3 regions of the Geodermatophilus sp. SYSU D00697 genome follow, and region 1 is predicted to be linked to each of the others. Evidence: riboswitches for the same ligand, from Rfam matches in the RefSeq annotation. Region 1 holds a riboswitch; each other region holds the start of a gene.
What was found. Region 1 has a riboswitch for cyclic di-AMP ahead of ACI79C_RS10275 (LysM peptidoglycan-binding domain-containing protein). Riboswitches for the same ligand answer to the same signal wherever they lie in the genome.
Positions count from the first base shown of each region.

Region 2: linked by a shared signal. The riboswitch ahead of ACI79C_RS16800 (hypothetical protein) and the one ahead of ACI79C_RS10275 (LysM peptidoglycan-binding domain-containing protein) in region 1 are both predicted to bind cyclic di-AMP.
Region 3: linked by a shared signal. The riboswitch ahead of ACI79C_RS02890 (C40 family peptidase) and the one ahead of ACI79C_RS10275 (LysM peptidoglycan-binding domain-containing protein) in region 1 are both predicted to bind cyclic di-AMP.

Region 1 is NZ_JBJGYV010000009.1:86,564-94,177, forward strand. It holds gene ACI79C_RS10260 (hypothetical protein) at 1-210, shown strand, start outside; gene ACI79C_RS10265 (GNAT family N-acetyltransferase) at 309-641, shown strand; gene ACI79C_RS10270 (VOC family protein) at 669-1,172, shown strand; cyclic di-AMP (ydaO/yuaA leader) riboswitch at 1,529-1,690, shown strand; gene ACI79C_RS10275 (LysM peptidoglycan-binding domain-containing protein) at 1,693-2,793, shown strand; gene ACI79C_RS10280 (ArsR/SmtB family transcription factor) at 3,016-3,456, shown strand; gene ACI79C_RS10285 (STAS domain-containing protein) at 3,412-3,726, opposite strand; gene ACI79C_RS10290 (Ltp family lipoprotein) at 4,376-5,248, opposite strand; gene ACI79C_RS10295 (vitamin B12-dependent ribonucleotide reductase) at 5,534-7,614, opposite strand, start outside.
Region 2 is NZ_JBJGYV010000019.1:36,815-44,428, reverse strand. It holds gene ACI79C_RS16815 (IlvD/Edd family dehydratase) at 1-1,118, shown strand, start outside; gene eda (bifunctional 4-hydroxy-2-oxoglutarate aldolase/2-dehydro-3-deoxy-phosphogluconate aldolase) at 1,128-1,778, opposite strand; gene ACI79C_RS16805 (phosphoglycerate dehydrogenase) at 1,775-2,716, opposite strand; gene ACI79C_RS16800 (hypothetical protein) at 2,865-3,731, opposite strand; cyclic di-AMP (ydaO/yuaA leader) riboswitch at 4,008-4,161, opposite strand; gene ACI79C_RS16795 (ArsC/Spx/MgsR family protein) at 4,441-4,815, shown strand; gene ACI79C_RS16790 (CPBP family intramembrane glutamic endopeptidase) at 4,834-5,547, opposite strand; gene ACI79C_RS16785 (hypothetical protein) at 5,548-6,135, opposite strand; gene ACI79C_RS16780 (serine hydrolase) at 6,223-7,614, opposite strand, start outside.
Region 3 is NZ_JBJGYV010000002.1:190,021-197,634, forward strand. It holds gene ACI79C_RS02850 (RtcB family protein) at 1-1,083, shown strand, start outside; gene ACI79C_RS02855 (TIGR03557 family F420-dependent LLM class oxidoreductase) at 1,208-2,176, opposite strand; gene ACI79C_RS02860 (hypothetical protein) at 2,272-2,763, opposite strand; gene ACI79C_RS02865 (NmrA/HSCARG family protein) at 2,881-3,729, opposite strand; gene ACI79C_RS02870 (SMP-30/gluconolactonase/LRE family protein) at 3,776-4,675, shown strand; gene ACI79C_RS02875 (hypothetical protein) at 4,684-4,932, opposite strand; gene ACI79C_RS02880 (NAD(P)-dependent oxidoreductase) at 4,929-5,444, opposite strand; gene ACI79C_RS02885 (hypothetical protein) at 5,491-5,661, opposite strand; cyclic di-AMP (ydaO/yuaA leader) riboswitch at 5,993-6,138, shown strand; gene ACI79C_RS02890 (C40 family peptidase) at 6,227-6,664, shown strand; gene ACI79C_RS02895 (OmpA family protein) at 6,710-7,614, opposite strand, start outside.

The sequences.
Region 1 (7,614 bases):
CAGCTGGTCGAGCAGGCCTTCGCCCACCCCGCCGTCCGGGCGCACCGGCCCATCCTGGTCTGCGCTCCCCGGCAGGACGGCACGCTGGTGCAGGAGGCACGGCGGCGGATCGAGGGCGCACGAACGCGGGCCGCCGGGACGACCTGCCTGATGGAGGGCCGCGTCGGACCGGGCCCGATCGTCCCCCGGCCGCGGGCCGCCGGTTCCTGAGCCGCCCGGGCCGCGTCTCGTCGGTCGCCGGCGGGATCGGCGTGCGCGCCGGTCCTCGCCTGCAAGACTCTGCCGTCGACCGAGAGGACCGGTGTGCGATGCCCGAGAACGAGCCGGTGGTGGTGGACGTGCCCGGGGCCGGCCGTTTCGAGGTGCGGGTGGACGGCGAGGTCGCCGGCTTCGCCGAGTACCGGCGGACCGCGTCGTCGGTCGCCTTCACCCACACCGTCATCGACCCGGCCTTCGAGGGCTGGGGGCTGGGCTCGGTGCTGGCGCGCGGCGCCCTGGACGCCACGCGGGCGGCGGGCCACGCCGTCCTGCCGTTCTGCCCGTTCATCCGCGGCTACATCCAGCGGCACCCGGCCTACCTCGACCTCGTGCCCGCCGAGCGGCGGGAGCAGTTCCGGCTCGCCCCCTCCGCCGACCGCTGACGCCCCGACCCGAGAGGACGCACCCCGATGACGACCACCGCCCCCGACCCCGCTGCACTGGAGGCCGAGCGGGCGCGCATCCGCGCCGCGTACCTGCGGCCGGCCGGCGAGCGCCCCGCCACCACCGCCCGCGGCCTGCACCACACCGCGCTGATCAGCAGCGACGTCGAGCGGACCGTGCGCTTCTACCAGGACGTCCTGGGCTTCCCGCTGACCGAGCTGATCGAGAACCGCGACTACCCCGGCTCCTCGCACTTCTTCTTCGACATCGGCAACGGCAACCTCATCGCCTTCTTCGACTTCCCCGGCCTGGACGTCGGCCCCTACGCCGAGGTGCTGGGCGGGCTGCACCACATGGCCATCAGCGTCGACCCCGAGCGCTGGCAGGAGCTGGTGCGGCGGCTGACCGCCGCCGGGGTGCCGCACGAGGTGCACAGCGGGGTGTCGGTGTACTTCCGCGACCCCGACGGCGCCCGCATCGAGCTGATCGCCGACCCGCTCGGGGAGATGTACGGCCACCAGGTCCTGTGACCGCCCCCCGGCGGCGGCCGGACCGCTCGCCAGCCGCCGCCGGGACCGCTGTGCCACCGCCGGGACCGCTGTGCCACCGCCGGGACCGCTGTGCCGCCGCCGGGACCGCTGTGCCACCGCCGGGACCGCTGTGCCGCCGCCGGGACCGCTGTGCCGCCGCCGGGACCGCTGTGCCGCCGCCGGGACCGCTGTGCCGGAGAGCACGTCCGCGGAGTCTCTCGCCCCGACCTGCCCGTCCTCCCCATGCACACCAAAGCGTGACGACCGTCACGGCGACAGTTCACATGACCCAACGTAACGTTTTGGCTGCGTTCCGCAGATGGGAGCGTGGCGCCGGTCCGCCAAACCCTGCCCACCGGTAGCCGTCTCCAGAACCTCAGGGCAGGGGTGGGGGACCCACGTTCCACGGCGCTCCGGCCGAACGGCCGGGCGCGCCTCGGGGTGAAGCCGCGACCCGCGGCCGGGCACCGATCGTCCGAACCCGACAGCTCACCTCGCCGGCGGTGATCGGAGATCACCCATGGCCAAGCACCGTGCGCCGCGCTATGTCCGGACCAAGAAGGTCATCGCCAAGGCCCCCGTCGCGGCAGGGGCCACCGTCGTCGGACTCGGCGTCCTGAGCACCCCGGCATCCGCCGCCACCACCCACGACTGGACCGGCGTCGCCGAGTGCGAGTCCGGCGGCGACTGGAGCATCAACACCGGCAACGGCTACTACGGCGGGCTGCAGTTCAGCCAGTCCACCTGGGCCGGCTACGGCGGGACCGAGCTCGCCCCCCGCGCCGACCTCGCCACCCCCGCGCAACAGGTCGAGATCGCCGAGAAGGTCCTCGCCGGGCAGGGCATCGGCGCGTGGCCGACCTGCGGGAAGCAGCTGACCGACGGCACCACGCCGGCCGCTGCCGGGACGCCGGCACCCGCGCCGGCCGCCGCTCCCGCGGCCCCGGCTGCCGCCCCGGCCCCGGAGGCCGCTCCGGCCCCGGCCGCCGCCCCGTCGGACGTCTACACGGTCCAGCGGGGCGACACGGTGGCGGGGATCGCCACCACGTTCCACCAGCCGTGGCGGGAGCTGTACCAGCGCAACGTCGGCGTCATCGGCAGCGACCCGACCCTGATCTTCCCCGGTCAGGTGTTGCTGGTCGCCGGCGCCGCGCAGGCCGCCGTCGCGCCCGTCGAGGTGGGCACCGTCGGCAACTCCGCGCCCGTGGCTGCCGCCGCCCCGGCTCAGGCCGTGGCCGCTCCGGCACCTGTTCCAGCGGTCGCGCAGATCACCAACAGCGCCGGCGCCGTGCGGCCGCAGGCCCAGGCGGCCGCCGACGCGGTGGTCAGCAACGTGGCCGGCGCCGCCGGCATCACCATCGGCGGCACCCGCGGCAGCGCGGTCGACCCGCACGGGCACCCGTCCGGGCTGGCCCTGGACTACATGGTCCTGTCCGACGCGGCCCTCGGCGACGCCATCGCCCAGTACCAGGTCGACCACTGGGACGAGCTCGGCGTCGAGTACGTGATCTGGCAGCAGCGGATCCTGACTTCGCCGACCGGCACCTGGAAGGCGATGGCCGACCGTGGCGGCGTGACGGCGAACCACTTCGACCACGTCCACGTGAACTACCGCGGCTGACCCCTCCGAGCCCGGGTCTCCGACACCACGGCAGCGACCCCCCATCCGTCCGCGGGTGGGGGGTCGCTGCCGTCGCGGGTGGGGGGTCGCTGCCGTCCGCCGCTGGGGGGCGCTGCCGTCCGCGCCCCGGGATGCGGCCCCGGCCGGGCCGACTCCCCCACCCGGGGTGGACCCCCGTCGGGGACGGGACCCCGCCGATCACCGGCCCGTAGAGTCCGGGACGTGCCCTACCGCCATGTCCCGATCGCCGCTGCGAAGGCCGATCTGTTCAAGGCCCTGGGTCATCCCCTGCGCGTGCTGGTCCTGGAGCAGCTGACCCAGGGAGAGCGGACCGTCGGGGAACTCGCGACCCAGCTCCAGGTGGAGATGTCGCAGCTCTCCCAACAACTCGCGGTCCTCCGGCGGGCTCAGGTCGTCCTCGCCCACCGCTCGGGCTCGGCGGTGCGCTACTCGCTGCGGGACCCGAGGACCTCGCAGCTGCTGGCGGTGGCGCGGCAGCTGCTGGTCACGGAGCTGACCTCCACACGAGACCTCCTCAGCGACCTCCTCGAGACCACCGACGCACCGGGCGCGACGATCCCGCCGGCCGAGGCCCCGACCCGGGCAGCGCCGCCGACGTCATCCGGATCGCTGGAACAGGGCGTCCGCTCCGGTCAGCTGTAGCACCCGGTCGACCCGCTCCGAGGCGGACCGCAGCACGAGCGTCCGACCCTGCCGGTCGGCCACCTGGGCCAGCTCGACCAGCAGGGCGACACATGCCGCGTCCAGGAAGGTCACCTCGCCGGCCTCGATGGCCGCGATCGGCGGCAGCCCGCCGGGGTGTTCGCGCCGGAGACGCTCGACGACGTCCACGTCGACCTCGCCCCGCAGCCGGAGCACCCGTCCCCCGGCCTCGGCCTCGATGCTGGCCGAACCGTCGGGACCTCCGCGCACACGCCACCCCCGGCCATCCCCCGCAGCGCTCGCCGATGTGTGAACATCGTAAAGTAGCCAACCGGGCGGGCGTCCATCGTTGCACCAGGCACGGCCCGGCGGCGGGGCGCTCGTGGGCCCGCGGCCCGCGGCCGGCCCAGACTGCGCCCCCTCGTCCCGACGGCTCCCGCCGGCGAGAACGCGACCGGATCCGTCCAGCAGCGGGCGATCCTCGGAGGACGACGTCGCGCTGGTCGCCATCCGGCTGCACCGTCAGGACCGTCCCCGGCCCGACGAGGCCGGTCCGCGGTGGGTCCCGGACGGCATTCCGGACGACGACGCCGGTCGCTGACCGGCGACCATCCGGGAACGCGGTCGATCACCTGGTTCCGGCGTGGTGGGCAGCCGGTGCAGCGGCCCTCGCGGTGCAGCGCCCCTCGCGGTGCGCCTCCCTCGCGCTGCAGCGCCCGCCGGGTGCCTGCACGTCGCGGCCGGTGACGGCGGCTCGGGCACGTCTCCGGCCGGCGCCGAGACGGGACCGCCCCGGCCGCACGAGGCGGCCGGGGCGGCACGACGAGGTCCCGAGCAGGCGGGCCTCCGGTGGGTCCGGTCAGCGCACCCGGCACCGACGTCCCGGCGTGCGCCGGGGAGCGCACCGGGTGGGCCTGGATCAGAACCCGGCCTGGCTCACCCCGTACTCGGCCTGCTCGGGGGTGAAGCCCTCGTACTCCAGCTGCTCGATGAGCCCCGAGCGCGAGAAGGACGAGTAGTCGAGGTAGTCCCTGGCGGACTGGGCGGCCTGCTCGTTCCAGTCGACGTCCAGGCGGTCGACGGCCCACGTCGCGTCACTGGTCGAGTAGCCCTCGTACTCGAGCTGCTCGATGAGCCCGGAGCGCGAGAAGGACGAGTAGTCGAGGTAGTCCCCCGCAGACTCCAGCGCGTTCTCCTGGCCGACCGTGAGATCGGGTGCCGGATCGGGCGCAGGAGCCGGGGCAGGCGCGGGAGCGGGCGCAGGTGCCGGTGCGGGAGCCGGAGCAGGCGCGGGGGCCGGCGGAGGAGTCGGGGCGACCTCCTCGACCGGCGGCGCGGTAGCAGAGGAAGGCTCCGAGGCCGGAGCCGGCGAAGGAGCCGGGGCGACCTCCTTGATCGACGGGAGCGGAGCGGAGGAAGGTCCCGACGCGGGTGCCGACGTCTCCACCACGGGCGCGCTGGAGCTGGCGACGGGGGCGCTGTCGGTGTCCTCCTTCGGCGCGACGGCTGCGCCCAGCACCGCCACGGCCAGCACCCCGGCCGGGATGAGGAACCGCTTCTGCCTGAACCAGGGGTGCCTCGGCGGCGTGGGCAGGCTCGGGCCGGGCTGGGCGGGCGGCTGCCAGGAGCCCTGCGGGATCCCGTACGGCGGCTGGGGCTGGGGAGCGCCGACCTGCTGCCTGGGCGACTGGGATGGAGGGCCGACCGGGGGCCGGTTGTCGGCCGGGGGCGTGGGGCCGGGCTGGCCGCCGTGGTCGTGGGGGTTCGGCTGAACCCCTCCTGGCTGGGTCACGAAGGGACACTCCTGCGTTGCTGACACGATGATCCTGGATGCGCTACTGAGGAGTATCGACACCGTCGGTGACCCCTTGACCCCAGCCACGGAGTCACCGACGAGCGCCGGGTGGCCTGCTCACTCCTGCGCCAGACACGCCACCGGCCCGGCTCCTGGAGGGAACCGGGCCGGTGACGACCTCAGTGGTCGGGGAGTCCCGCTGGCGGAGACCGGGACAGTGCTGCCCGAACTCGGGACGACGCCGCCCGGACCGGCGCGGACAACACGTCCCGGCCGACTACATCAGCTGCAGCCGCTGGTGGAGCCGCAGCCCTCGCAGACGTAGCAGCTGCCGGCCGGACGCATCTTCGTGCCGCAGGTCATGCACAGCGGCGCGTCGGTGGCCGTCCCGGTGACCAACTCCAGCAGCTCGGCCGAGGAGTGCGCCTCCTTGACCGACTTATCCGCCTTGGGCTCGGGCTGGGCCGGGCCCTCGGCCGGCGCGGAGGTGCGCAGCGCCTCCAGGTCGACCTCCTCCTCGACGACCTCCGGCGTGGAGGCCGAGGTGCCGTAGCCGGAGACCTGGGCGGCGCGCTCCTCGGCGCTGAAGATGCCGAGGTTGGCCCGCTTCTCCACCGGCAGGTGGTCCAGCGCCAGGCGACGGAAGATGTAGTCCATCACCGACTGGGCGATGCGGATGTCTGGGTCGTCGGTCATGCCGGCCGGCTCGAAGCGCATGTTGGTGAACTTCTGGATGTAGGTCTCCAGCGGCACACCGTGCTGCAGCGCGATCGAGATGCCGATCGAGAAGGCGTCCATGACACCGGCCAGGGTCGAGCCCTGCTTGCCCAGCTTGAGGAAGACCTCGCCGAGGCTGCCGTCCTCGTACATGCCGGCGGTCATGTAGCCCTCGGCCCCGGCGACGGAGAACGACGTCGTCATGCTGGTCCGCTTCTTCGGCAGCCGCTTGCGCACCGGGTGGGCGAGCGCAGCCGGAGCCGCCACCTCCGCGGCCGCGGCCGTCGTGTCGGCCTTCTTGGCCTTGGCGTCGGACAGCGGCTGGCCGACCTTGCAGTTGTCCCGGTAGATGGCCAGCGCCTTGAGGCCGAGCTTCCAGCCCTGGAAGTAGATGTTCTCGACGTCCTCGACGGTCGCCGTCTCCGGCATGTTGACCGTCTTGCTGATGGCGCCGGAGATGAACGGCTGCACCGCGGCCATCATCCGGACGTGGCCCATCGGGGAGATGGCCCGCTCCCCCATCGCGCAGTCGAAGACCTCGTAGTGCTCCGGGCGCAGGCTCGGGGCGTCCACGACGTGGCCGTGCTCGGCGATGTACTCGACGATCGCCTCGATCTGCTCGTCCTGGTAGCCCAGGCTGCGCAGGGCCCGCGGCACGGTCTGGTTGACGATCTGCATCGAGCCGCCGCCGACCAGCTTCTTGTACTTGACCAGCGAGAAGTCCGGCTCGATGCCGGTCGTGTCGCAGTCCATCATGAAGCCGATGGTCCCGGTGGGGGCCAGCACGGAGGCCTGGGCGTTGCGCCAGCCGTTGTCCGCGCCGATCTCCAGGCACTCCTGCCACTGGGCGGTCGCGGCCTTGAGCACGTCGGCGTCGTCGGCGCCCACCGGACGGATGGCGTCGTTGGCCGCGGCGTGCTTGCGCATGACGCGGGCGTGGGCGTCGGCGTTGCGGGCGAAGCCCTCGTACGCGCCCACGATGCCGGCCAGCTCCGCCGAGCGGCGGTAGGCCGTGCCGGTCATCAGCGAGGTGATCGCCGCGGCGAGGGTCTGGCCGCCACGCGAGTCGTAGGCGTGACCGGTCGCCATCAGCAGGGCGCCGAGGTTGGCGTAGCCGATGCCCAGCTGGCGGTAGGCGCGGGTGGTCTCACCGATGGGGTCGGTCGGGAAGTCCGCGAAGCAGATCGAGATGTCCATCGCGGTGATGACCAGCTCGACTGCCTTGACGAAGTTCCTCGAGTCGAACGTCCCGTCGTCCTTGAGGAACTTCATGAGGTTCAGCGACGCGAGGTTGCACGAGCTGTTGTCCAGGCTCATGTACTCCGAGCACGGGTTGGACGCGTTGATCCGGCCGGTCTCGGGGTTGGTGTGCCAGTCGTTGATCGTGTCGTCGTACTGGATGCCCGGGTCGGCGCACTCCCAGGCGGCCTGGGTGACCTTGCGGAACAGGCCCTTGGCGTCGATGGTCTCGATGACCGAGCCGTCGAGCCGGGCGCGCAGGCCGAACTCGGTGCCGTCCTCGACCGCGCGCATGAACTCGTCGGAGACCCGGACGGAGTTGTTGGCGTTCTGGTACTGGACGCTGGTGATGTCCTTGCCGCCGAGGTCCATGTCGTACCCGGCGTCGCGCAGCGCGCGGATCTTGT
Region 2 (7,614 bases), on a different contig from region 1:
TCCCCGCCCCGCACCGGGACCGCGGGCGGATGGCCTACCTCACCGGCCGGCGGATCGTGGAGATGGTGCACGAGGACCTCACGCCGTCGTCGATCCTGACCCGGGAGGCGTTCGAGAACGCCGTCGTGGTCACCTCCGCCATCGGGGGCTCCACCAACGCGCCGATCCACGTCAACGCCATCGCCCGGCACATGGGCGTCCCCCTCGACGTGACGGACTGGCAGGCCCTGGGGCTGACCGTCCCGCTGCTGGTCGACGTGCAGCCGGCCGGCCGGTTCCTCGGCGAGGAGTTCCACCGGGCCGGGGGCGTGCCCGCCGTCGTCCACGAGCTCATGGCCCACGGCCTGATCCACGAGGACGCCCGCACCGTCAACGGCGCGACGATCGGCGAGAACTGCCGGGACAGCGCCGCGACCGACCGCGAGGTCATCCGCACCTTCGACCGGGCGCTGCTGCCCGACGCGGGCTTCCTGGTGCTGCGCGGCAACCTCTTCGACAGCGCGATCATGAAGACCAGCGTCATCTCCGCCGAGTTCCGGGAGCGCTACCTGTCCGACCCGGAGCACCCCGGGGTGATGGAGGGCCGCGCCGTCGTCTTCGACGGGCCGGAGGACTACCACGCCCGCATCGACGACCCGGCGCTGGCGATCGACGAGACCTGCCTGCTGGTCATCCGCGGGGTCGGCCCGCTGGGCTACCCGGGGTCGGCGGAGGTCGTGAACATGCAGCCGCCCGCGGCGCTGATCAAGGAGGGCGTGCACGCGCTGCCCTGCATCGGCGACGGCCGCCAGTCGGGGACGTCGGGCTCCCCGTCGATCCTCAACGCCTCCCCCGAGGCCGCGGCCGGCGGCGGGCTGGCGCTGCTGCAGACCGGGGACGTCGTCCGGATCGACCTCCCCGCCGGCCGGGCCGACGTCCTGGTCCCCGAGGAGGAGCTCGCCGAACGGCGCCGCCGGCTGGAGGCCGACGGCGGGTACCCGGTGCCGCCCTCCCAGACGCCGTGGCAGGAGATCCAGCGCTCGATGGTCGGTCAGCTGTCCGAGGGCATGGTCCTGCGCCCCGCGGTGGGGTACCAGCGCGTCGCGCCCACCGTGGGCGTCCCGCGCCACAACCACTGAGGCGGGGTCTCAGTCCCCTGCCGCCGGCGCCGGCCGGCCCCGCACGAGGGCGACGGCCTCGGCGGTGAGCCGGCGGACGGTCGCGAAGTCGCCGGCCGCGATGCGGTCGCGGGGCACCATCCAGGAGCCGCCGACCGCGACGACCGCGTCGACGCGCAGGTACTCCTCCACGTTGCCCGGGCCCACGCCACCGGTGGGGATGAAGCGCACGTCGCCGAACGGTGCCGCGAGGGCGGCGATCGCCCGGGCACCACCGGACGTGCCGGCGGGGAAGAACTTGACGGTGGTGAGGCCAAGCTCCAGGGCGGCCTGGACCTCGGTCGCGGTGACCGCACCGGGCAGCGCGAGGACGCCGTGCTCGGCGCAGCGCTCGACGACGGCGCGGCTCAGACCGGGCGAGACCACGTAGGCCGCGCCCGCGGCGACGGCCTCGTCGACCTGCGCGGGGGTCAGGACGGTCCCCGCCCCGAGGAGCACGTCCCCCCGCGCGGCCATGGCGCGCAGCGCGTCGCCCGCGGCCCGGGTGCGGAAGGTGACCTCGGCGACCGGCAGCCCGCCCTCGACGAGGGCGCCGGCGAGGGGCTCGGCGTCCCGCGCGTCGTCGAGGACGACGACGGGGACCAGCCGCGCCCGGCCCAGCGCGGCCAGCACGTCGGTCACCGCTCCACCACGTTGCGCAGCTCGCCGCCGTCCAGCAGCGCCGCGAGATTGGCACTGACCAGGTCGTCGGCGCCGACCGGCCGGCCGCCGGCCGCGTGCGGCGTGAGCAGGAGGTCGGGGGCGTCCCAGAGCGGGGAGTCGGCGGGCAGCGGCTCGGTCTCGGTCACGTCGAGGGCGGCACCGGCGATGCGGCCCTCCACCAGCGCCGCGACGAGGGCGGGCTCGTCGACGGTCGAGCCGCGGCCCACGTTGACCACGTGGGCGTGCGCCGGCAGTGCGGCCAGCCGGCCGGCGTCCAGGGCCCGGGTGGTGCCGGCGGTCGACGGCAGGATCATGACCAGGACGTCGGTCCGCCCGAGCTCGGCCTCCAGGTCCTCCTCGGCGACGACGGCGAACCCGGCGCGCTCCCCCGCGCTGCGCGCCACCCCGCGCACCCGGGCGCCCAGCGAGGCGAGCACCGGCGCGAGGGTCTGCCCGATGGCACCGAACCCCCAGATGAGCACGCGGGCGTCGATCAGGGTGGTCACCGCACCCTCGGGGTGCAGCGGCTGGAGCCCGCCGAGCTCGCGGGCCCAGCGGTGCTCGCCCTGCGCCCGGGCGGCGGCGGGCAGGCGGCGCACCAGGGCGAGGGTCAGGGCCAGGGCGTGCTCGGTGACCGTCGCGCTGTGCAGGCCCGCACCGGCGGTGACGACGACGTCCTCGGGGAAGCCGGCGGCGAGGACGGCGTCCGGTCCGGCCGCCAGGGTCTGCACCCAGCGCAGCCGGGGCATCCGGCCGGCGACGGCGGCGAGGTCGGCGGTGGAGCTGCCCCACACGACCATCGCCTCGGCGTCCAGGTGCTCGTCGGGCACGGGGGCCGCGGCGTCGTAGACGACCGCGTGCACGCCCTCGGGCAGGTCCGGGGCCAGCGGGACCGAGTCGGGCAGCAGGAGCTTCATCCGAGGAGGCCTCTCGTGGGGTCAGGCGGGGACGGTGCCCGAGCCCCATGCCACACCCGGCCGTCGGGCGCCGCCACCCCAGCCCGGTCGCCCGTGGACGGGAGCCGGACCCTGACCTCCGGCCGCGCCGGGCCCGACCGGCGGGGTGTCAGCCCCGGTAGTTCACGTGGACGTGGTCGAAGTGGTTGGCCGTCACGCCCCCGCGGTCGGCCATCGGCTTCCAGGAGCCGTTGGGCGAGGAGAGCATCCGCTGCTGCCAGATGACGTACTCGACACCGAGCTCGTCCCAGTGGTCGATGTGGTACTGGGCGATGGCGTCGCCGAGGGCGTCGTCGGACATGACCATGTAGTCGACCGCCAGGCCGGACGGGTGACCGCCGGGGTCGGCCGCGCTGGCGCGGGTGCCGCCCAGCCTGATGCCGGCGGCGCCCGGGACGTTGGAGACGACCGCGTTGGCGGCCGCCTGCGCGGCCGGCTTGATGCTCCCGGCGGTGTTGGTGATGCGCGCGACCGCACCCGCCGCGGCCGCGGCGGCCCGGGCGGGAGCGGCCGGCTCCGGTGCGGCGGCGGCCTGCGCGGCCGCGGCCTCCGCCTGCTGTCGCGCGGCGGCCTGCGCGGCCGCCTCGGCCTCGGCCGCGGCCCGGGCGGCGGCCTCCGCCTCGGCCTTCTGCCGGTCGAGCACGGCCTGGTCGGCGGCGGCCTGCGCCTGCTGGGCGGCCGCCTGCGCGGCCTCGCGGGTGCTGCGGCTGGCGGCGAGGTCGGCCAGCGGCTGCAGGTCCCGGGTCGCGTCGACCTCGACGGGCGCGGACTGGGCCGAGAGCCCCAGCTGGGCGGCGACGCTGACCGACTCCGACGCCCCGGCGTCGGCCTGGGCGGCCGGCTCCGCGCCGATGACGACGTTGGCCACGACCGCGCCGGCCGCGGCGGCGGCCAGGAGGAGGGCCGGGCGGCGGCGCGAGGGAGCGATCCGGCCGCGGCGGTCGGCGCGGCGGGAGGTGGTGGTGCGGGGGTCCATGGGGTGGGGTGCTCCGAGGGTGCGGGCGCAGGTGCGCACGGAGGGGCGCAGGCTGCGGGGAGGTCGGGGGACGTCGGCGGTCCGGGAGAGCCGGCCGGTGCGGACACCACGGAGACGGCGGGGACGCCGGTCGAGCGAGGGTGCTCGGGGAGGGTCCGCGGGAGGCGGGTCAGGGACGGCCGCGGGCGATCACGTGCGAGGGTGCGCCCGGAGCCGGCGGTGCCGGAGCGAGGGTGGGCATCCGGCAGGGCTGGGGCACGCCATCCGGCGGCTCTCCGTTCTTCCGATGGCCGCCTACCGAGTTAGCTGACGGGTTCGGGCGGGAAGCGGCCCTGCCCGCTACCCGGACGACGGCCCGGGAGCGGGGTTCACCCCAGTACTGCGGTGGGTCCCCGGCTCGCCCCGGAGGGCGACTCGGCGGCGTCCGCTCGGCTTCCCCGGCAGGGGACGTGAGGACCGGCCGGACCCGACCACCGTAACCGGCGTTATGTGTTTGTGACAATCGCGGACCGTCGATTCGTCGGGTGATGTGTGTCGCGCCTCCCCCGGTCGACGGCCGGGTGGTGTAGGCGCCGACGATCCGCGTGCACGGGGCCACCCGCGTCGTGTGCACGGACCGCGGTGGTCGGCGCCCGCAGAGCGCGGTACGTGCACGAACCGTCGTCGGCGCCGCGGGAGAGGCCAGGGGCGCCGCCCCTAGGGTGGGCCCGTGGAGGTCTGGTTCACCCCGTCCTGCTCCAAGTGCCGCACCGCGCGGGCCCAGCTGGAGGAGGCCGGCGTCGAGTACACGCTGCGCCGCCACCTGGACGACCCGCCGACGGAGGCCGAGCTGCGCGCCGCGCTCCGTGCCCTGCAGCTGGAGCCGTGGGACATCACCCGCATGTCCGAGCCCCTCGCCCGGGAGCTCGGGCTGCGGGACCTGCCCCGGGACGCCGACGCGTGGATCCGCGTGCTGGCCGAGCACCCGCGGCTCATCCAGCGCCCGCTCGTGCTGACCGACGACGGACGGGCGTGGGTCGCGCGGGACGACGCGACGCTGACCGAGGTGGTGGCGGCCGGACGGCGGTCGGACGCGGGCTCCTGACGACGCCGGCTCCCCTGGTCAGAGGCGGTGTGCCGCGGCGGCGGCGAGGGTCCCGAGGGTGTTCGTCGAGAGATGCAGCACGGTGGGGGCGAGCAGGCTCCCGCTGCGGAGCCGCAGCCAGGCGAAGAACGCGCCGGCGGCGGCCGTCCCGGAGCACAGGAGCGCGACGGCCAGCGCCCGGGCGACCGGACCCTCGACCAGGTCGTTGGCCGCCAGGCCGCTGAGCGTGGGCCGGACGTGCCAGACCCCGAAGACCGCCGCGGACACCGCGACCGCGCCGCGGAGCGGCAGCACCCGCCCGAGGACGGCCAGGAGCACGCCCCGGAAGGCGACCTCCTCCCACACGACGGTGCCGAGCGGGATCCGGACGAGGACCTGGTAGGCGATCTCGGCGCCGTCGGCCCCGGCCACCCGGGCGTCGCGCACCAGCGGCCGCAGGGCGGGGACGGCGACGGCGACGGCGTACCCCGAGGCCACCAGCGCAGCGGGGACCCCGCCCCAGCGGAGCCCGGCACCCAGCCGCGACCGCGCCAGGCCCAGCTCGGCCCAGGACAGCCCGGCGGCGCGCGCCACCGCCAGCAGCACGCCGGCGGCGGTCAGGTTCGCCGGGACGTAGGACGCCGGGGCCCCGGGCAGCCGGGTCACGACGAGGTTGTTCCAGGTGCCCAGCACCAGGACCAGGCCGGTGGCGAGGGCCAGCGCCCTCGGGCGGTCGCCGGCCCCGGTCGGCACCTACCGCGCCTGGTCGGTGAGCAGCCGCCGCAGCCCCGCCACCGGCGCGCGCAGCGACCACCACGCCAGCCGCACCGGTACGCCCGCTGCGGCGCGGACCCCGCGGGCGCAGAGCCGCAGCAGGTCGGCGTACTCGGCCGGCCGCGGCCCCTCCGCGGCAGCGGTCCGCGCCGCCCGGTCGGGAGCGGGCGCCGACTCGGCCGGGGGCGGCGTCGCCGGGACGATCAGGTCGACCGTCGTCCGCCGCCGCGGGCCCCGCAGCGACTCGAACGACGGGATCGCCGGCGACGGCGGCCCCTCCTCCTCGTCCGGCTCGATGCCCGCGGCCACGGCCTCGGCGCGCACCTCGGCCTCCGACGGGGCCGCGGCACGGGGCACGCGGGCGACTGGTTCGGGGACGACGTTCCGGATCGCGGCGATCATGCCGGGACCGAGGCCGCCGATCGCGGCGAGGTCGCGCCGGGACAGCCGCGCCAGGTCCTCGGTCCTGGTGACCCCCGCGCGCAGCAGCGCGGAGACCGCCCGGCCGGGCAGGCCCAGGTCCCGGACCGTCCCCGCCGGGACACCCCCGGACGACTCGATCGACATGCGGCTCAACCTATCCCCGTCCCGCTCCGCCCACGCATGCACTCCCGTCCCGTCCCGCGCGGTGCCCGGACGCCCTGACGGGGTCCGTCAGGCACGGGTGAAGGTGCCCAGCCCGGTGCGGTCGTAGAAGTCGAGTCGCACGGTCGCGGCCGAGGCGCCGTCCACGGTGAAGACGGCCCCGGCCGGCCCGTTGGCGTTCTCGCCGATGGTCTCGAAGGTGAAGGTGTCCCCGGAGTGGTGCGTCAGGGCGAAGGACGTCGGCCGGTCCGGCGGCCCCATCGACATCGTCAGGGCGCCACCGTCGGCGGCCACGGTGAGCGGGCCGTAGTAGGAGTTGGCGTAGGTCCCCGTGTAGGCCTCCAGTGGCCGGGCCGGCACCGGGTCGGCCGCTGGCTGCGTCCAGTCGGTCTCCGGAGCGTCGGCCTGCTCGATCTGCTCGAAGATCGCGGCGGTGAAGGTCAGCCAGTCGACCGTGGGTTCGCCGTGGTTGGCGACGTCGAAGAACCCGGCGGCGATCGCCTCCGGGATGCCCTGCGGGCGCCCGTTGGTCAGCACCACGATGCCCAACTGCTCGCCGGGGAGCATCAGGACGGTCGTGGCGGCGCCCAGCGCGAACGCGCCCGAGTGGCCGATCTGCAGCCGGCCCTGGTCGTCGTAGGAGACGTTCCACCCGAGGCCGTAGAAGCCGGTGCGGGCCTCCGGTGTCGCCGGCGGGCCGGAGACCGAGTGCGGGACGCGGGTGACGTCGAGTGCGGCCGGGTCGATGACCCCGGTGCCGGCGTGGACGCCGTTGCCCAGCTGCAGGCGGATCCACTGGGCCAGGTCACGGACCGACGAGCTCGCCCCGCCGGCGGGCGCCTCCGCGTCGGCGTCCCGGGTGTACCGGGCCGCCCAGGTCCCGTCGCCGGTCGGCACGTGGATGGCGGCCCGGTTCGCCGCGGCCTCGTAGTCCTCGTGGCGGTAGCTGGTCGAGGTCATCCCCAGCGGGTCGAAGAGGACCTGCCGGGCCAGGTCCTCCCACGGGGTCCCCGCGGCGGCGGCCGCGGCCTCCCCGGCCGCCGTGTACCCGAAGTTGCTGTAGTTGTAGCTGGACCGGAACCGGTCCAGCGGCTGCTGGTCCAGGTGGTCGAGGATGTACCCCCGGTCCCACCCCAGGTCCTCGAGCAGGTCACCCGCCCCGGTGTGCAGGCCGCTGCGGTGCGACAGCAGGTCGGCGAAGGTCGCGTGCTCGCTGACGTAGGGGTCGCTGAGCGCGAAGGAGGGGTCCGACGCCCGGACCGGGTCGTCCCAGCCGATCGTCCCCTGCCCCACGACGCCGGCGATCACGGTGGACGCCAGCGGCTTGGACACCGACGCGAGCTGGAAGACGGTGTCCGGGTCGACCGTCTCCGGCCGGCCGACCTCGCGGACCCCGAACCCCTCCGCGTGCACGACACGGTCGCGGTGGACCACGGCGACGGCCACACCCGGCACCCCGGT
Region 3 (7,614 bases), on a different contig from region 1:
TCGATGCCGTTCATCAACCCGCACATGGCACTGATGCCCGATGCGCACCTGGGCCTGGGGGCGACCGTGGGCTCGGTGATCCCGACCGACGGCGCGATCATCCCGGCGGCGGTCGGGGTGGACATCGGCTGCGGGATGATGGCGGTCCGCACCCAGTTCACCGGCGACGACCTGCGCGGCCGCAACCTGGCGACCCTGCACGAGCAGATCTCGCGGGCGATCCCGCTGTCGGCCGGCCGCTACAACAAGAAGCTGCGCGAGACGGCGGCGCCGCGGGTGGACGAACTCCGGGACCTGCCGGGTGCCGCGCAGGCCGGCGGCGTCGCGCACAACTGGCCGCTGCAGCTGGGCTCGCTCGGGTCGGGGAACCACTTCATCGAGGTCTCGCTGGACGAGGCCGACCGGGTGTGGCTGTTCCTGCACTCCGGGTCGCGCGGGGTGGGCAACCGGCTGGCGTCCCGGCACATCCGGGTGGCCAAGGACCTCACCGGAGCGCGGGACGTCGACCTGCCCGACCGCGACCTCGCCTACCTGGAGGAGGGCGAGCCGGAGTTCGACGCCTACATGGAGGCGCTGCACTGGGCACAGCGGTTCGCCTACCTCAACCGCGAGGAGATGATGGACCGAGTCGCCGAGCAGGTCTCCCGCTTCCTCACCACGGAGGTCGAGCGGCTGCAGGTGGTCAACGCGCACCACAACTACACCGAGCGCGAGGAGCACTACGGCACGCGGGTCTGGGTGTCCCGCAAGGGGGCGATCTCCGCGCGGGCGGGCCAGTGGGGGCTCATCCCGGGGTCGATGGGCACGGCGTCCTACATCGTCGTCGGCCGGGGCAACGTCGAGTCACTGCACTCCGCACCCCACGGCGCGGGCCGCAACCACTCCCGCGGCCAGGCCCGCCGGCTGTTCACCCGCGCGGACCTGGACCGCCGGATGAAGGGCATCGCCTGGGGCCGCTCGGACGCGTTCCTCGACGAGCACCCCGACGCGTACAAGCCGGTGGACGTCGTCATGGCCGACGCCGCCGACCTGGTGGAGGTCCGGCACACGTTGCGCCAGGTGGTCAACGTCAAGGGCGACTGAGCCGCCGGGCGGGTGCTCACCTGCGGGTGCTCGTGCTCTGCATGCCCCCGGTACGCAGAGCACGAGCACCCGCAGGTGGTGACCCCGCCGACCGAGGGTCGGCCGAGCAGTCCCGGGTCCGGGCTCAGGACGACGGCGTCAGCGCGCGCACCCGGCCGATGAGTTCCCGCTCGCAGACGTCGAGGAAACCGTCCGGGTCCGGGCCGGTGTTCTGCAGCACCAGGTGGTCGAAGCCGGCGTCGACGTAGGGCTGGGCCTGCTGCACGTGCGCGTCCAGGTCGGGGCCGCACGAGAACTGCTGCCGGATGTCGTCGGGCGTCACCGTCTCGCTGGCGGCGGCGAAGTTGACCGGGTTGGGCAGCTCGCTCATCACCTTCCAGCCGGTGACCGCCCAGCGGCTGGTCTCCAGGGCGGCCTGGACGGCGGACTCCTCGTCGGCGGCCCAGGCCATCGGCACCTCGGCGTAGTGCGGCCCCTTGCCGCCGGCGTCCCGGTACGCGCCGACCAGGTCCCCGCGCGGCTCGGTGGCGAACAGCCCGTCGCCGTGCTCCGCGGCAAGCCTGGAGGCCTCGGGTCCGCCGCTGGCCACCGCGATGACCGGGAGCTGGTCGGGGAGGTCGAAGACGCGGGCGTCCTCGAGCTGCAGGTACTGGCCGTCGTAGGACCGGTAGCCGCCCTGCCACAGCAGCCGGATGATCTCCAGGGCCTCGCGGAGCATCTTGTGCCGGATCCGCACCGCCGGCCAGCCCTGCCCGACGACGTGCTCGTTGAGTCGCTCGCCGGCGCCGACCCCGAGGGTGAAGCGGTTGCCCGAGAGGATCTGCACGGTGGCCGCGGCCTGAGCGATCACCGCCGGGTGGTACCGGATCATCGGGCAGGTGACGCCGGTGGCCAGGCCGATCCGCTCGGTCCGCGCGGCCATGGCGCCCAGCAGGGACCAGGTGAACGCGCTGTGGCCCTGGTCGTCCAGCCACGGGTGGAAGTGGTCGCTCAGCTCCACGAAGTCGAAGCCGGCCTGCTCGGCGCGGACCGTCTGCCGGATGACCTCCTCCGGCCCGAACGCCTCGGTGGCGAGCTTGTAGCCGACCTGCATGTCGTCGTCCCTCCGTGGATCCCCTCGGTCCCCCGGGGCCTGCCCGGGGTGCGGAGGGGGGAAACGACTCGCCGGGGCGGCACCGGCCGCCGCGGTCAGCTCCCGGGGTCCGCGTCCCCGGCGCGCCGGACGTAGCCCAGGCCGATCGGGCGGTCACCGGCCAGCCGCAACGCCTCCATCGCGCCGGCGTCGTCCAGGCCGTCCCGGCCGCGGCTGGCCTCGAAGAGCTCGACCTGCTCCTCGATCCACCGCTGGTGCCGGTTCCACGCGTTGAGCGGCGTGGTGCCGAGCGACTCCCCGATCCGCGCCCACGACGCCCCGGTGCGCAGCGCCGCGCGGATGCCCAGGTGCTGCGCGTCGTAGGCCCGGCGGGCGAGGACGACGCCCAGGTCGAGCAGCTCCAGGGACTCCTCCTGGTCGAGGGGGTCCACCTCGCCGCGCAGGTGGGCCGTCCAGGAGTGCGTGGGTGCCGGGGCGCGCCGCCGCGAGGACGCCGTCGCGTTGTCCCGCCGGCTCAGGTAGTCCAGCCGGGTCGCCGCCGTGACCATCGGCAACGCCAGCCCGGGGACCCCCACTCTGCCCGTCATGACGACGGAGCCTCGGGCAGCCGGACCCGCGGCCCGCCGCTCCCCCGGCCGTGTCGCGGGGATCCCGTCCCGACACGCGGCGGGCGTGACCCTCCGCGATCGGTCCGCGCCGGGACGTCAGGGGGTCCAGCCGGTGCGGGCCAGCCAGGTGGGCAGGTCCTGCAGGCCGGGCGCCAGGGCGCGGGTGGCGGCGACGTCGGCCCGGTAGGCCGGCGGCCGCGCGAACCAGGCGAACATCGCCCGGGAGTCCTCGTCGTCGCCGAGCGCGTCCAGCGGCAGCGCCTCGTAGCGGCCCGGCAGCCCGGCGCGCTCGCCGAAGGCGGCGGCGACCTGCTCGCCGGTCCGCTCGTCGCCCCCGATCTCGATGCTGCCGCCGGGCACCCGGGAGGGGTCCAGCAGGACGGCCGCGGTGACCGCGCCGATGTCGGCGACGGCGATCATCTGCAGCGGCACCCCGGCCGGCAGCGCCATCCGGACGACGACCGCGCCGTCCTCGGCCGACGCCATCCACCGCAGGTTCTCCATGAAGAAGACCGGCCGCACCAACGTGGCGGGCAGGCCGAGGGAGACGATGTGCTCCTCGACGCGGCGCTTGCTCTCGAAGTGCGGGATGCCGGTGCCCCGCTCGGCGCCGCCGACGGAGCTGAACACCAGGTGCTCGACGCCGGCGTCGGCGGCCGCGTCGGCCAGGGCGGTGCCGTCCGCGACCTCGCCGTCCACACCCCGCGGGCCGAAGGGGGTGGTCATCGCGAACACCCGCTGCGCGCCGCGGAACGCCGTCCGCAGGCTGTCGGGGTCCTGGAGGTCGGCGGGGACGAGCTCGGCGCCGCGGTCGGCGAGGTCCCGGGCCCTGCCCGAGTCGCGGACGAGGGCGCGGACCCGGGCGCCGGCGTCCAGCAGTGCGGCGGCGGTGGCGCCGCCCTGCTGGCCGGTGGCTCCGACGACGGCGATCACGGGTCCGGGCACGTGTGACTCCTCGCTGAGGGGGCGGGTCCCCCTAGGGTGCCCGAGCATGGCGGAACGGCAGCTCAGGACGGTCCTGGAGGGCGGCGGGTTCTTCGAGGGGCCGCGTTGGCACGAGGGCACGTGGTGGATCTCGGACTTCTACCGGCACACGGTCAGCCGGGTGACCCCCGACGGTGCGGAGACCGTCGTCGTCGAGGTGGAGCAGCAGCCGTCCGGGCTGGGCTGGCTGCCCGACGGCTCCCTGGTGGTCGTGTCGATGAAGGACCGCCGGGTGCTCCGGTACGCCGACGGGTCGCTCACTCCCCACGCCGACCTGGCCGAGCACTGCGGTGGGCACCTCAACGACCTGGTGGTCGACGCGGGCGGGCACGTGTTCGTCGGTGACTTCGGCTTCGACCTGATGGGCGGCGGGAACGCCGCGACCGCGTCGCTCAAGCGCATCGACCCGGACGGCACGGTGTCGGTCGCCGCCGAGGGGCTGCAGTTCCCGAACGGCTCGGTCATCACCCCGGACGGCGGCACGCTCGTCGTCGGCGAGACGCTGGGCAACCGGTACACCGCGTTCGACCTGGGCGCCGACGGGTCGCTGACCAACCGGCGGGTGTGGGCGTCGCTCGGCCCGGAGGTCACCGGGACGACGGTCGACGAGGTGCTCGGCCAGCTGACGGTCGCCCCTGACGGCTGCGCGCTGGACACCGAGGGGCGGATCTGGGCGGCCGACGCGGTCGGCGGCCGGGTGGTCCGCGTGGCCGAGGGCGGGGAGGTCCTCGACGAGGTCGCCGCGCCGTCCGGCCTGGGCGTCTACGCCTGCATGCTCGGCGGGGACGACGGCCGCACGCTGCTGATGTGCTGCGCGCCGGACTTCTACGAGCACAACCGGGCGCCGGTGCGCGAGGCGGTCCTGGTGGCCACCGAGGTCGACGTCCCCCACGCCGGCCGGCCGTAGCCGCGAGGTCAGCCGTTCCGGCCGCCGAGCGGGTGGTCGGTGTCCGGGACGCCGCTGGCGCTCTCGCCCGGGTTGGTCGACATCTCACCGTCCCGGGCGGCGCGCGGCTCCTCCTGCTGCGACGGCGGCCCGACCAGGTCCTCCTCCGGACGCGTGCCCGGGACCCCGTCGGTCGGTTCGTTGACGCCACCGGCCGGCCGGCCGGTCAGGTTGCCCTCGGTCATGCCGCGGGAGTACCCGCGCCGGGCAGCGGTCACGCGGGGTCGAGCACCCGGACCGGGGAGCCGGCCATGAAGGCGGCGACGTCCTCGACGACCTCGCGGTAGAAGACCTCGTAGCCGCGGCGGGTGACGTAGCCCAGGTGCGGGGTGAGGACCGTGCGCGGCGCGCTGCGCAGCGGGGAGTCCGCGGGCAGCGGCTCCCGGTCGTAGACGTCGAGGCCGGCGCCGGCGATCCGCCCGTCGGACAGCGCCTCGACCAGGGCGGCCTCGTCGACGACCGGCCCGCGCGAGGTGTTGACCAGGATCGCGGTGGGCTTCATCCGGCCGAGCTCGGCGCGCCCGACGATGCCGCGGGTGCCCTCGCCGAGGACCAGGTGCACGGTGGCGACGACGTCGAAGGGGGCGAGCCGCTCGACCAGGGCGTCCTCGTCGTCGAGGTGGTCGGCGAAGGCGACGACGTCGAGCGGTTCGGGGACGCGGGACCAGTCGGCGAACTCGGCCGCCACGGACTGGTGGTCGTCGAGCACCGCGACCCGGTGGGTGCTCACCGGGAGCCCCCGCCCGGTGCCGGGCGGGGGCTCCCCAGCGGAGCCGTCAGTGGACGGGGCCGCGGCCGTAGCCCTTGCCGCCGCCGCGCTTCTTGTTCTGCTCGCCCATCTTGGCGATGAACTCCTTGATCTTGGCCTGGTTCTGCGGCTTGCGGGCCTCCTGGATGACCTTCGCCGCGATCCCCGACGCCACCAGCTTCCGGATCATTCCGGCCATGGGGTGTGTCCCTCCTCGTTCTCGGTCGTCTGTGGTCGTGCCCGCCCAACGCCTGCGCCAACCCCCGGGTTCCAGCTGCTGTCCGCGATACGGACGTCACGCCGTGTGAGAACACTCCGCCTTCCACATACTTTGGTCCCACGCCTCTGACCTGCGGAAACGCACCCATGACATTCCTGCGCGCTCCGTAGTCCTCCGTGGTCACGGCGGCGTGTCGCCATCCGGACACGCCGCCGCCGCGCGACCGTCCGGCCGCCTGCGACGGCCGTCGCGCTCTCCTACGGTCGTCCGCGGTCCTGCCGGGCCTCTCGTCACCGAACCGCGTGACACCGGCCGGACTACGCCGAACCGGACGCGGTACCCGCCGCGCCCGGACCGGGGACCCACCGCATCCCTGGGGTGAAGCGCATCTCGCGCCGGGCGACTCCCCCGTCCGAACCCGTCAGCTAACCCGGTAGGCGGCCGTGGAGAACAGGAGACCCCGTCGTCCATGACGACTGCACGCACGTCTTTCGCACGCCGTTCTTTCCGTGGGATCGCGATCGCCGCCGTTGCCGGCGCCGCCGTGACCCTCGCTCCGGCCACCGCCCAGGCTGACGCCGGTGACGCCGGTTCCGGCGCCGTCGCCCTCGCTGCGGCCGCCGCCCCCAACGGCGCCGCCCAGAAGGCCGTCGACACCGCCCTGGCCCAGCAGGGCGACCCGTACGGCTGGGGCGCCACCGGTCCCAACGCCTTCGACTGCTCGGGGCTGACGACGTTCGCCTACCGGGCGGCCGGCGTCGAGCTGCCGCGCACCTCGCGGGCGCAGTCGACCTTCGGCGCTCCGGTGGCGAAGTCCGACCTCAAGCCCGGTGACCTGGTGTTCTTCTACAGCCCGGTCTCGCACGTGGCCATGTACATCGGCAACGGCCAGATGGTGCACGCCTCCACCGCCGGCCAGCCGGTCAAGGTCGTGAACCTCGACTCGATGCCGAGCTACGTCGGGGCCCGTCGGGTCGCGTGAGTCGCGGCGCCCCGGCCGTCCTGAGGGCGGCCGGGGCACCGTCCGTCAGTCGCAGGCCAGGCCCGCGGTCCCGATCGACGGCGTGATGATGACCTTCCGGTTCTGCGCCGCCGGGCCAGGGAGCAGGTTGCCTTCAGCGTCGTGGTCCTGGACATAGCCGGGGAACTCGCTCCCGACGCCGTCAGGGGTCAGGTTGCCGGCCGGGACGTCGAGGTCGACGAGCAGGTCCCGGACCGCCTCGGCACGTAGTCGGCTGAGGTCCTTCTGTCCGGTGATGTCACCGACGTCCGCCGTGGTCCCGGTCAGGGTCGCCGTCACGCCGTTCCCGACCAACTGCCCGGCGATGGGTGCCAGGACCGTCCGGGCCTCGGCCTCGTCGACGAACTCGGCCGAGTCCGGCCGGAACGCGACGTCGGCCCCGGTGAGCACGATGGTTCCCTTGACGCAGACCGGCCCCTCGGGCACCGGCACAAGCGTGACTCTCGGCAGCTCCTCATCGAGGAGCTCCCGGCTCAGCTGTGTGTCCTCGACCTCGGGCTCAACGCCCCCATTGGCGGCGGCGATGATCGCCTTCCAGATGGCGATGAGGTTGTTCCGCTGCGCGATGCTCAGCCGCTGTTGAGGTTCGGCAGTGTCGCCGATTCCCTGCAGGATGACCCTGACTCCACCTAGGTCCGGCAGGGCATCGAGCGCCACCAGGTTGTCGACGACCTCCTCCGGGTCCGCCTCCAACAGGCCGGGCTGGGTGAAGTCCAGCGGCGCAACGGTGGAGAGGCCTGAGTCGACGACCACGATCGTCCGAGGCGGCGTCTCCACCGCTGAGATGCTGCGCGCTGCCTCCTCCAGAGCTGTGAGGAGATCGGCCTCTTCGTCCTCCGCACGGAGCGCTTCGATCTCTGCGGCCAGGGTCTCCCTGTTCCGCTCCCGACTCTCCTCGCGTGCAGGTCCGT